DNA from 2 places in the Paenibacillus sp. IHBB 10380 genome. Region 1 is predicted to be linked to the other one. Evidence: riboswitches for the same ligand, from Rfam matches in the RefSeq annotation. Region 1 holds a riboswitch; the other holds the start of a gene.
The links. Region 1 has a riboswitch for cyclic di-AMP ahead of UB51_RS22595 (C40 family peptidase). Riboswitches for the same ligand answer to the same signal wherever they lie in the genome.
Positions count from the first base shown of each region.

Region 2: it holds a riboswitch for cyclic di-AMP, as region 1 does, so the genes downstream of both, UB51_RS07610 (3D domain-containing protein) here and UB51_RS22595 (C40 family peptidase) in region 1, are expected to answer to the same signal.

Region 1 is NZ_CP010976.1:4,975,891-4,981,702, forward strand. Features, by position in the region: gene UB51_RS22580 (c-type cytochrome) at 16-372, opposite strand; gene UB51_RS22585 (GNAT family N-acetyltransferase) at 516-1,010, opposite strand; gene UB51_RS22590 (C40 family peptidase) at 1,246-1,713, opposite strand; cyclic di-AMP (ydaO/yuaA leader) riboswitch at 1,717-1,855, opposite strand; gene UB51_RS22595 (C40 family peptidase) at 2,131-2,598, opposite strand; cyclic di-AMP (ydaO/yuaA leader) riboswitch at 2,602-2,740, opposite strand; gene UB51_RS22605 (hypothetical protein) at 2,954-3,781, opposite strand; gene UB51_RS22610 (M1 family metallopeptidase) at 3,793-5,778, opposite strand.
Region 2 is NZ_CP010976.1:1,780,164-1,785,975, reverse strand. Features, by position in the region: gene UB51_RS07625 (dihydroorotate dehydrogenase electron transfer subunit) at 1-608, opposite strand, end outside; gene UB51_RS07620 (hypothetical protein) at 815-1,069, opposite strand; gene UB51_RS07615 (polysaccharide deacetylase family protein) at 1,222-2,046, shown strand; gene UB51_RS07610 (3D domain-containing protein) at 2,094-2,765, opposite strand; cyclic di-AMP (ydaO/yuaA leader) riboswitch at 2,765-2,942, opposite strand; gene ppk1 (polyphosphate kinase 1) at 3,157-5,268, shown strand; gene UB51_RS07600 (Ppx/GppA phosphatase family protein) at 5,216-5,812, opposite strand, start outside.

The DNA.
Region 1 (5,812 bases):
TATGCTGTCAACGATTTACTTTTTCTCAGATAACCAAAGGGCGACGTTAGCAATTTCTTCATCTTTTAATTGACCTTTAAAAGCCGGCATAATTCCGCTACCTTTGGAAACGATGTTATAAATCTGTTCCGCCGACATTGTAGCCCCAATGTTCTGTAAGTTCGGTCCTACTGCACCCTCTAGTTGATCGCCATGACAGCTGATACAGTTGGCTTTAACCAGTGTTTCAGCAGCTCCAGCATCTAAGGTAACTGCGGGCATACTTGGTTTTTCTTCTTCCGCTACTTCTTCTTTACCTGGCAATGTAAACATAAGTACCAGGGCTATTGTACACGCTGCGAAAAACAAACCGCTCATGATCCATTTTTGCATAATTATTCGTCCCTTTCTATTTAAGCTAATGTACTTATTATAACGGAACAAACTCTTAGAGCATAGCATTTGTGACAAAAAATAAACAAATATATTGTTAATTTTATCAAAAAACTCACAGAGTAGTGCTATTTATCATATGATTAGGTGTTATCTTGCTGATAGACCATACAGTAGAAGTCTTTATTACCATCAGGAGTAAGTCGTTCGTAACAATCAGTAATGATGAAGTTGGATTTGGCATAGGCTTGAATAGCGCGTTTATTCCAAGTAAGTACTTCTAGATCTATTTCATTCTGGGGCTCTCGTAACAATGCCGTATGAACAATGGATTGCACAAAAGATTTACCCCTTCCTTGGCCACACAAATCAGGGTGCATACAGATGCCTAAACGCGTTACTCCCTCTAATGGAAAGAACTGTGCAAATCCACATAACTCCCCAGACTTGTTCATAACGGATACATATTGAGCTGTTCTGAGAAGAGGGTCCCCGAACTCAATACCAAGCTTCTCCATTTGTTCCCAAGGCATCCAACCATATATGTTGTAAGGTGGGGCGAACTTCCAATCACAAATAGCTTGGGCATGGCTTATCTCCATAGGAAGAACAATGAAATCTTCATCTTTATTGCTCATGTTAGGCTCTCCTTTGCTCTCAGATAAATTTGGTTATCATCGTTGAAACACATGTGATATGTATTTACGGGAAGTAGGTGCTTAGTTCTCAAATAGCAGGATAATAAAGAGTAAGCTCAATCAAAGTATGCAATGATAAGCATTAAAAGATGCACATATGAGAAGACACAAAAAACCCGAGAGTTGAGATTCGGTAAAAATCTCAACTCTCGGGCGGTAAGGTCAAATGAATGATTTAATCAATCGCAACGGCTTCATATGTATCAGTACTCATAATTCTCTTGGCACCGATGTAGCGGGAAACGTAGTAGCTTTCGCTAAGTGAGTTAATAATTACACCATTAGAAGAAGAGGCATGTGCGAATTTACCATCACCAACATAAATTCCAACGTGTGAAACGCCTTTTCCACTCGTGTTAAAGAATACTAGATCGCCTTCACGTAAATCACTACGATCTACAGCAGTACCCATACCGAATTGTGAACCAGATTGATGTGGCAAATTGATACCTAGTTTCTCAAAAATATACATTGTAAATCCGGAGCAATCGAAGCCGCTTGTGCTGACCCCGCCGTTTTTATAACTGGTTCCAAGTGTTGGAGCAATCGCTGTATCCATTTTAGAGTCTGCGAAAGCGCTTCCTGTTCCAATAGTAAATAATAAGGCCAAACCCATAAATGAAGATACTAATTTCTTATTCAACAATATGATTCCTCCTGGTGCCTGCGAGGTTAGCTTAAGGATTCGGTTGAAGGTCCCCTATGATCCCTTTGATGCAAGATCAATTCACCCACTACTGGTTCCCCCGCTTCCCGACTTTACGGGAATTCGGCTGATTGGTTAACGCTATATTGATAGAACGTATACATCAATAATAAGTTGTTACAACACTTATTACAAAGTTGTTACTAAAAACTAACTGGGACTATTGTAACAAAGGATTAATAGTTTGGCAATTGTTTCTATCAATAATATTAAAAAAAATTATGGATTAGTTAAAAAAAATGAAACCTTTTTGTGATTTATTACGTCTATAGTATGAAATAAAAGAAAAACCCACTCATAAGATTTCGGCAAAAATCTTATGAGCAGGCTATGAGCAGGCTTAGTTATAAAGATTTAGTTATACGCGGTAGCTTGATACTTAGCTGTACTCATCACACGTTTAGCGCCAACGTAGCGTTTGGAGTAATAGCTTTCATTGAGAGAGCTAACGATCACCCCACGTGAAGTAGATGCATGTGCGAATTTACCATTACCAACAAATATCCCAACATGGGATACACCATTTCCAAAGGTATTAAAGAAGACAAGGTCTCCAGGTCTCATCGCATTACGTGACACAGAATCACCTATCTGATACTGTGATGAGGACTGACGAGGAAGAGTGACACCTAGTTTTTGAAATACGTATTTGGTAAATCCAGAGCAGTCAAATCCATTGGTGGATGTTCCAGCGGTCTTGTAACTAACCCCGATAGTAGGATGAATAACTGAGTCCAGTTTCGAGTCTGCAAATACGCTTCCAGTTCCAATGGTTAGTGCAAGTGCCACGCTCAGTGCTACGGCGGATAATTTCTTCTTCAATACATATTCCCCTTCCAATGCCTGCGAGGTTAGCTTAAGGATTCGGTTGAAGGTCCCCTATGATCCCTCTAATGCGAGATCAATTCACCCATATCATGGTTCCCCCGCTCCCTGGTGCCAAGGAATTTGGCTTTTATCGTGCACCTGAAAGTGACAGTCGTATACAATAATAATGTCGTAAAGATTACAAAGTTGTTACTAAAAACTAACTGGGATTATTTTAACAGAGGATGTATGGTTTTGCAAACGTTTAAAGCAAAGTATACAGGAAAAACCCCGCCCTTTTTCTCAAAAATGGGTGGGGTTTTTCCTGTATCAAGGCATTACAGTGATGACAAAAATTTAATAATTTATTTTATGAAGATTTGAACCTCTTGGTATACCATAAGTCAAACTGTGCTGTGATCCCCCATAATTTAAACAGACAGGATATGAAATGATAAGCTTGTTGAACAATAAGGCCAAGTAATCCAGTCCACCAAAGGGACACACCCGTGAATAGGCTGAACAGTAACAAGCAACTAAGCCCTAGAATGAGTGAAATACCCATAACAGACATCACATAACGAAGACATATCATCATGGAGGAGAGGATCCCTGCGAGGCCTGTTGCGCCAAATTGCATGTAGAGAATCAATTGATGGATGATATAACGGTATACATACCAAGCGAGAACATATGGCACAGTTTGTAGCCATATAGAAGGAGATATAACTGCTGTGAGTGCCATATTATATAATTTTGGAATGAGCCAATAAGCTGGAGCTAATACAAGTCCGATCTCTATCCAATATAGCAGCGTCATTGGTTTCCAGAGTTTACGTATACCCTCAAAAAAGAAAAGTCCTCGTTCTCCTAATCTTTCTTGATGAAGACCATAAATAATTCCTGCATGAATAAGTGGGGTAACAATCATGCGTAATAGTAGCACAGCTAACAACATCCATAGAAAGGAGTGGACGGTCTGACTGTTTGTTAAACTTAATTGTCCTTCTACATAGAAGAGAATCTGACTTAACTCATTCGGAGGTGGGTCAGGATAGCGTAGGAATAAAGGGACAACGGCTGATTTAACCAAACGGTATAGAAAGTACCCACTGAGTAACTGGTATAGAAATAGAATGATAACAACGTAGAATTGGTCTTTGACACTTTTCCAGCCATTTGAAATATTGATCCTCACCGGCACTCACCTCACCATGACAGACTTCCAAGCCATGTTTCCAATAGCTTGGTTATGCTTATATTTAAGCGGGATACAATCTTGTGATCGTTATCTACCTTCATATAATTGTTGATATGGTTATTCTCAAGTACAAGAGTGTATTCAGGATCTATCATCGCCCATGCCAGAGGAGATTTGTACTGTAGCTTGAACTGAATCCGATCGCCATTCCCTTTCCATACTTTATGGATAGAGTGACCATCAGCAAAGCGAAAAAGGATGGGTATATTGGGGTACAGTCCATCTTGTCGATCTACGGTGACGACGGATTCATAGAGGGGCCCCTGGGCGCTCTTTTTCTGTTGTACAGTAATCTGGTTTATGGCGAAATCGGTCATTTGGCTGCCATATACGTATTGATTGAAATAGGATTGCCATGAAGTATGAGTAACCTGCTCCACGACTTTTTGGAAGTCCAGCGTTGTAGGATGAGCGAAACGGTATTTTATACTGTATGTCTTCATAATTTTGCCCATTGTTTGAGTCCCTACTTGCTGCTCAATTCCTTTCAATATAAGCTTACCGCGGTAATAGGCATTCTGGGCATAGTGCTCCTGAGATCCATATTTCCATGCCTCTTGGTTGAGTGGAGCGGGAGAAGAGATAACGGCTGCTTGAATGGCAAGGTTAGGAATGACCCCATACTCCTGTTCCATGAGTTTATCTTCCACATAAGATGTGAATCCTTCATCTAGCCAAGCTTCTTCGAACTCGTTGTTTGCAATCATTCCATAGAAATATTGATGACCAATTTCGTGGATGACTGTTCGCTCCAATTCATAACCAGGAGAGTCATTCTTGGCCCCGAAGGCCGTAACTAGTGTTGGATATTCCATGCCTCCTGCTCCGTTACCGGCTTCAGGTGGGACTACAATGGATAAGGTTGAATATGGATAAGACCCATACCATTTACTGAAATATTTCAGAGCAGCCTCAGCCGCATAGAAGTACCTCTCCTTCATATCCTCATGGGCAGGATCTAAGTATAATTTAATACGCACACCTGCAACCTCTGGAGAGGAGAAAGGTTTCTCAGCAACAATGAAATTAGGCGAAGCTGACCAAGCGAAATCATGTACATCATCAGCATAGAATTGATAAACTTTCATGTTATCTTTGAGTTTAGCTGTTTGGGTTGGAAATCCAGTAGCGGCGACGATGTAATTTTTGGGTACATGGATTTTTACATTGTAGATACCAAAATCTGCGTAGAACTCAGAGTTACCGTGGTATTGATGAAGATTCCAACCTTCCGTAACCCGTCCACGCGTACCTTGAGGTTCATATACGCTGATCTTAGGGAACCATTGTCCTGCCATAACGAAGTCATCCGCTATTCCCATACGCGCGAATATTTTAGGCAGCTTTACTTCGAAATTTAAATTGAGCGTGATGCTCTCGCCACCCTTGACGGGTCTTGGCAGACGAACTCTGATGAGACTATAGTCTTTGCTATTGCCATCGTCCGGTTGTACATACTGAATACGATGCATAAGCGACAGACCATCTACCGTTTTAATATCTGTGAGATTCATAGCTCCGAATCCGTCTGCTGGCATCGTATCTCCTCTAAGCCTGCCACCAGATTCTTTCATAAAGGTAGTTTCTTTAGAAGAGAAGGCATTAGGATACAGGTGAAAGTAAAGCTCAGTTACAATGTTTTTACCAGGGTGAGTCCAAGTGAGTGTCTCAGTACCTTTCAATAGCTTCTCCTCAGGATTAAGGGAAACATTGATATGGTACTCCACAAGACGTTTGCTAAGAACTTGTGCAGTAGGTTGCTGTACACTTTCTTTTTGGGGTGGCGTAGCTACATTTGTAGGCTTGCCCTTATTGGGCGCATACGCGGACTCTAGTTGTGGCGAGTTGACGAGAAGGGTCCACCACCAGGTGCCACTAAGGAGAAATAGGGAAACAATAATAACTACAATTATTTTGGTGCGGGCTGGAGCCATACATGAATACCTCCCGTTGACAAGCATCTACAGC
Region 2 (5,812 bases), 2.6 Mb from region 1:
ACAAGACATGCACCAATCCCACATGCCATTCGATTCTCAAGCGAAATATACACCTTAGCTTGACGATTGGACTGAAGATATTTCGTCTGTACAGCTCTCATCATCATGTGTGGCCCACATGCCATAATCGTGTCATACTGCTCGAAATCAACATCGTCGACAATATATCCGCCGACATTAATATGAAGTGAACTTGTCACTTCCCGAAAAGCATCCTGCAAATAAGCTTCTTTACTGAACCCGAGATAAATATCTGTATGAGTCATTTGCTGTGCAACGTAATATAAGGGTGCTATTCCAATCCCCCCACCAATGAGAGCGACTCGCCCCTCAGGAATAGGAAAACCATTGCCATAAGGCCCATCCAATTGAATGGTGTCTTCAGGACGCAACGAAGCTAAGAGTGTCGTTCCTTCACCAACAACCTGATATAGAAACTCTATACTTTCATCATCTTTATTAAATATGCTAATGGGTCTAGAGAGTAGCGGATAGTGCCCCCACGCGCGTAGCATATAGAATTGTCCCATGCTGCCTTCATAATTGCCTTCTACTCGTAACAAGTACACTTGTTCAGCTACTTGTACGTTAGATACTACCTTTCCCATATCATTGAACCTCCCATAATAACAATCCATTCTTTTAAACATGCCTTATCCTTATAGGAGTGGTCTGTGACTTATTTCACTATAGGTGTCATTAGACGGCCTCAGTAGATACGTTCGTCTCTTTGTTTTACTGGATGAAGTATTCGATAGACAAAAATCCCGATTAGTCTCCTTAGAGCCAATCGGGATTGATAAAGTTGTTCTCGTTATATAGGAAGCATGTCTCGGGAGTCTGCCTTTGGTCTACATTCCTTACAAACACCTACTACAGTTCCATCATCACTTGCATAGAAAGTTATTTTGTTTCTTTTTTTGCAATAGGTACATTTCTGCAAATCCTGCTTACTATTCTTTTTCCGGAACTTAATTACATTCCCACTCGATTTCCTAGTTCTTAACGCAACGAAGGACATGATCAGTACAACAATGAACGCAATGATCACTAACAAGAATAACTTCACTGAATACCTCCCCCTAATTATTATTATATCATCTAACTTTATGAAATAAATAAAGACCTATTCAAATGTATAAGCATAATTGACGCCTCCTTAGGAAATAACAAAAGAGATATTGTCTTACCAAACTTACATAACAAAGGAGATCATCATTTATGCTTAGGAGGTTATTTATTTGTATAGTTCTTCTTCTTTCTATGTGCGAAGTGACTTTAGCAAAACCGACTTTACATATTTCCGAGCCAACTGTATCACAAGAAAGACCTCCCACTTCAGTACCTGTAAACTCTGATCGTGATAAAAAGTCAGCTAGAGATAAAAAAATATCATCCTTAGGACAGCTATATCATAAATACCCCGAGACGATCAAAACAAAGGGCGCAAGAACCAAACAAATCGCACTTACTTTTGACGATGCTCCAGATCCAAGGTTTACAGGGAAAGTGTTGGATGTGTTAGCCAAGTACCATGTGAAGGCAACTTTTTTTGTCATTGGTGAACGAGCAAAGCGGTATCCAGGGATTGTGGCTCGAATGAATCGAGAAGGCCATATTATAGGTAACCATTCTTATAACCACCCTCAATTCAGTAAACTATCGTTCGATAGCTTTCAAGATCAGATTCTAAAAACAGAACACATTATCAAACATATTACAGGATACAGCCCTAGGTTTATCAGACCACCCTACGGTGATATCACAGAATCTCAGCTGAAATGGGCAAAAAAAAACGGGTATAAAGTGATTAACTGGAACGTAGATTCCTTAGATTGGAAAGGTCTCGACAAAGAACAAGTCAAGAAAAACATACTGTCCTCTGTAGGTCCTGGTTCTATTATTCTCCAGCATGCTGGTGGTGGAGTAGGTTCTAATCTAAACGGTAGCATTGAAGCTCTTCCTGAGATCATTGAGACATTAAAAAATAAAGGCTATACGTTTGTTACCGTGGCTGAGATGCTTCATATCCCGATGAACAAGTAAAAAGAACCCTCTCGAAAGATCGAGAAAGGCTCTTCTGAATTAAGTTTTTATTTAATGAGATACAGCTCAATTTCCTGGTATCCAAAATCACGTACAGAAGCTTGGCTTCCGGGAATAAAAATATCAATTCGATGGCCTTTTATAGCAGAGCCAATGTCTCTTGCTGTAGCCACAAACGCTTGTTTAGGAAGACCTGAATGACTATGTCCCGTTACTAGCACTTTCGTACCTAAAGGAATAATACTTGGATCTACAGCTATAGTACCAAGTTCTAGTGGATTACCAAAATAATCAACTGCGCCCCACTTCCCATTCTCACTTACAGCAGCAGAATATGCAGATGCTTTCACATCGATCGTCTTAGAATAGTTAAATACTTTGCCCCATGCTTCAACCTTACGATCTTCGGGTATGACGTTAAGAACGCCTGTTGTATTTGTAGTAGCTTGTTTCGCTGTGATTGGAGTCGCGGCAGAAGCAACAGCCTGAGTAGATGTTGGAATGTTGAGATTCATGCCTCCATAAATATTCGTGGCACTCACCTTAGGATTGGCTTTAATCACTTTATTCATGTCTACACCGTATTCCCTAGCAACACTATAAAAAGTATCTCCATCGGTTGCAACATGAATCTTATCCGCATGAACCGGAGCGGCTTGCACAGCTAGTGTAATGCCTATAATGGCTGTCATAATTTTGATTGTATTAAATTTCTTCATATTTCCTCCTTATATGCCTGCGGAGTTAGTTGTCGGGTTTGGGTAAGGAAGTTTACCCTACACGCACTATGCGCGATTCACCCCAAGGATACAGGTAACGATGTATCATCGTCCTATGCTCCATCAATAAGTCCCCCACACTTTTTTGTAATCAAAAAGTTTTGGCATGTATGAATATATCACAACTTTGTAACTATTACACATGAAATTGTTACCATTTTGATGTTTTTATGATTTTTATTATTTTTGAAGTGACTATTTCATACACTAAAAGGAGTACTTTACACAGCGTTAATCATATTTAACATTGATTTTACAATTGTGATACCAAAATATAGTAGAATAATATAGATACTAAAAAAAACATATGAATGAACCTGTTGGAGGCACTATGATGGAAGACCTAAAAACGATAAACCGCACAACAACGTCCGTCTACTTAAACCGTGATTTAAGCTGGGTTGAATTTAACTGGCGTGTTCTTCAAGAAGCACAGGATGCTGATCATCCGCTTCTGGAAAGAGCTAAATTTCTAGCTATCGTATCCACTAACTTAGATGAGTTCATGAGTGTTCGAGTCGCAGGTATTCAAGATCAGATTAGGGCAGGTTATACCAAGAAGGATTTTACAGGTTACACCCCTTCAGGATTATACAAACGCCTAATGAAACGGATATCCAAAATGATTAGCGAGCAATACCGAACTTTTCGTGATATTTCTAGACAATTAAACAAAGAAGGCATTGTTTTTTCTAGCTATGAAGATTTGAATATCGCCCAGAAACAGGCCATGGAACATTATTATCAAGATATTATTTTCCCTGTGTTAACACCCATGGCAGTTGACCAGAGCCGACCTTTCCCGCTCGTTCACAGCCAGTATGTATATTTGTCCGTTGTGCTTAATCGAAAGGATAGCTTGGAAGAGGATCCCTATTTCGCAATCTTACAAATTCCATCTAACCTTGCTAGATGTATTCCACTTCCCCATCGTACAAACAGCAAGAAGCGCCAGTTTATTTTTATAGAAGAGGTTATTAAACAGCATATTCATACCTTGTTCAGTGGATATGAGCCTGTCGCTGTTCACGAGTTCCGAATCACTCGTAATTCCGATCTCACGATAGATGAGGAAGGTGCGGAAGACTTGCTGGAGGAGATCGAAAAAGAACTCCGTAAACGAAGATGGGGAGCTCCAGTCCGGGTGGAGGTTCAAAAAGGGATACATCCTTATGCACTAAGTCAATTACAAACAGAATTCGAAATCACTGATTTCATATTTGATATTGAAGGTCCTTTAGATCTAAGCTTTCTCCGTAATTTCGCGGGATCTTTGAAGGGGTATCCCAAATTAAGTTATGCACCGATCGAACCTGTGTATCCGCTGGAATTCGACGAGAATGAAGACTTTTTCGAAGTGTTACACGAACGTGATGTGCTTGTGTATCATCCTTATGAATCTTTCGACTCGGTGACCGATTTCATTATTCAAGCTTCTGAGGATGAGCATGTCATGGCAATCAAGATGACCCTGTATCGTGTGAGCGGTAACTCTCCCTTGATTCAAGCTCTAGCCTTCGCTGCTGAATCAGGCAAGCAGGTTACCGTCGTAGTGGAGCTAAGGGCGAGATTCGATGAAGAACGGAATATCGCATGGGCACGCAAACTTGAGAAATCAGGCTGTCATGTCGTATATGGTTTAGTGGGTCTAAAAACGCACGCCAAAGTCACACTCGTCGTCCGTCAGGAAGGCAGTGAATTACGTAGATATGTGCATGTAGGTACAGGAAATTATAATGACAGTACCGCTAAGGTATACACGGATTTAAGTCTGTTTACATCCAATCATCTTATCGGTCTGGACGCTTCTGAATTATTTAATCAAATTACAGGCTACTCAACCAATCATGAATGGGATGCCATAACAGTAGCACCGTCTAACATGAGTAATAGCCTCTCCATGCTTATGCAGAGAGAATCCAAGCACGCAGCAGCAGGAAGGCCTGCAAAAATTATTGCGAAGATGAACTCATTATCTAATCAGGAAATGATTGACGAACTGTGTGGCGCATCGCAAGCTGGTGTTCAAATTGATCTGATTATACGTGGGGTATGCTGTCTTCGTCCCGGAGTTCCTAATTTAAGTGAGCGAATTACAGTTCGGAGTATTGTAGACCGATTTCTCGAACATACGAGAATATATTATTTCGAGAACGGTGGCAATCCCGAAATATGGATTTCTAGCGCAGATTGGATGACACGAAATTTGACTAGACGTATTGAGTTGATGTGTCCTGTGTATGATGAGCATATTCGTAATTTGATCGTCCAAATTCTTGACCTGTCGCTTAAGGATAATGTGAAGGCTAGATTTCTTCAAAACAATGGGAATTATGAGTTCGCAGATGAAAAACTGGCTCCCTTTAGGAGCCAGTTCGAAGCATTGAATGTTAAAAAATGGAAGAGTAATCAATTCTCATTTTCAGGTCCCATGCACTCTTGAACACTTTCATGGCACTTTCTATTTCTTCTCGTTCAATCCATGTCTCCCCATCACTAACAACGGTAAGATATAAGGTTTTGTCGTTAAGATTAGCTTGAATGGATTGAACAGCTTGTGTCTCACTCTGATCTAGAGCAATACCAAGTTGCACCAATGATCCTAACTTATGAATCCATTCCTCGTCGGAAGTTAGCAATATATCCTTATGTTTTTGGGATAATTTCTGCTTCCGACTTTTTGTATTATAAGAAGCAATTAACGCACATAGAATAATCTCTCGATGGGTTAGACCTCTAATTGAAGCATTCATCAGCCAATACTGTGTATGCCGATTATATTGATAATAATTAATGTGTCCTCCAATACGATATAACATCGATGAGACATATAACAGCTTCTGGTGTTCCTCCTGCTGTCTTCCATCCTGAAGCGCTTCATATAGCACTTGTACAAGCCCATATACATGATTCAAATGCTTCCGTGACACTTCTGCTTCAAAGGTCAGTAAGGTCTTAATACTGTACTCCAATGCGCTAGGCTTCAC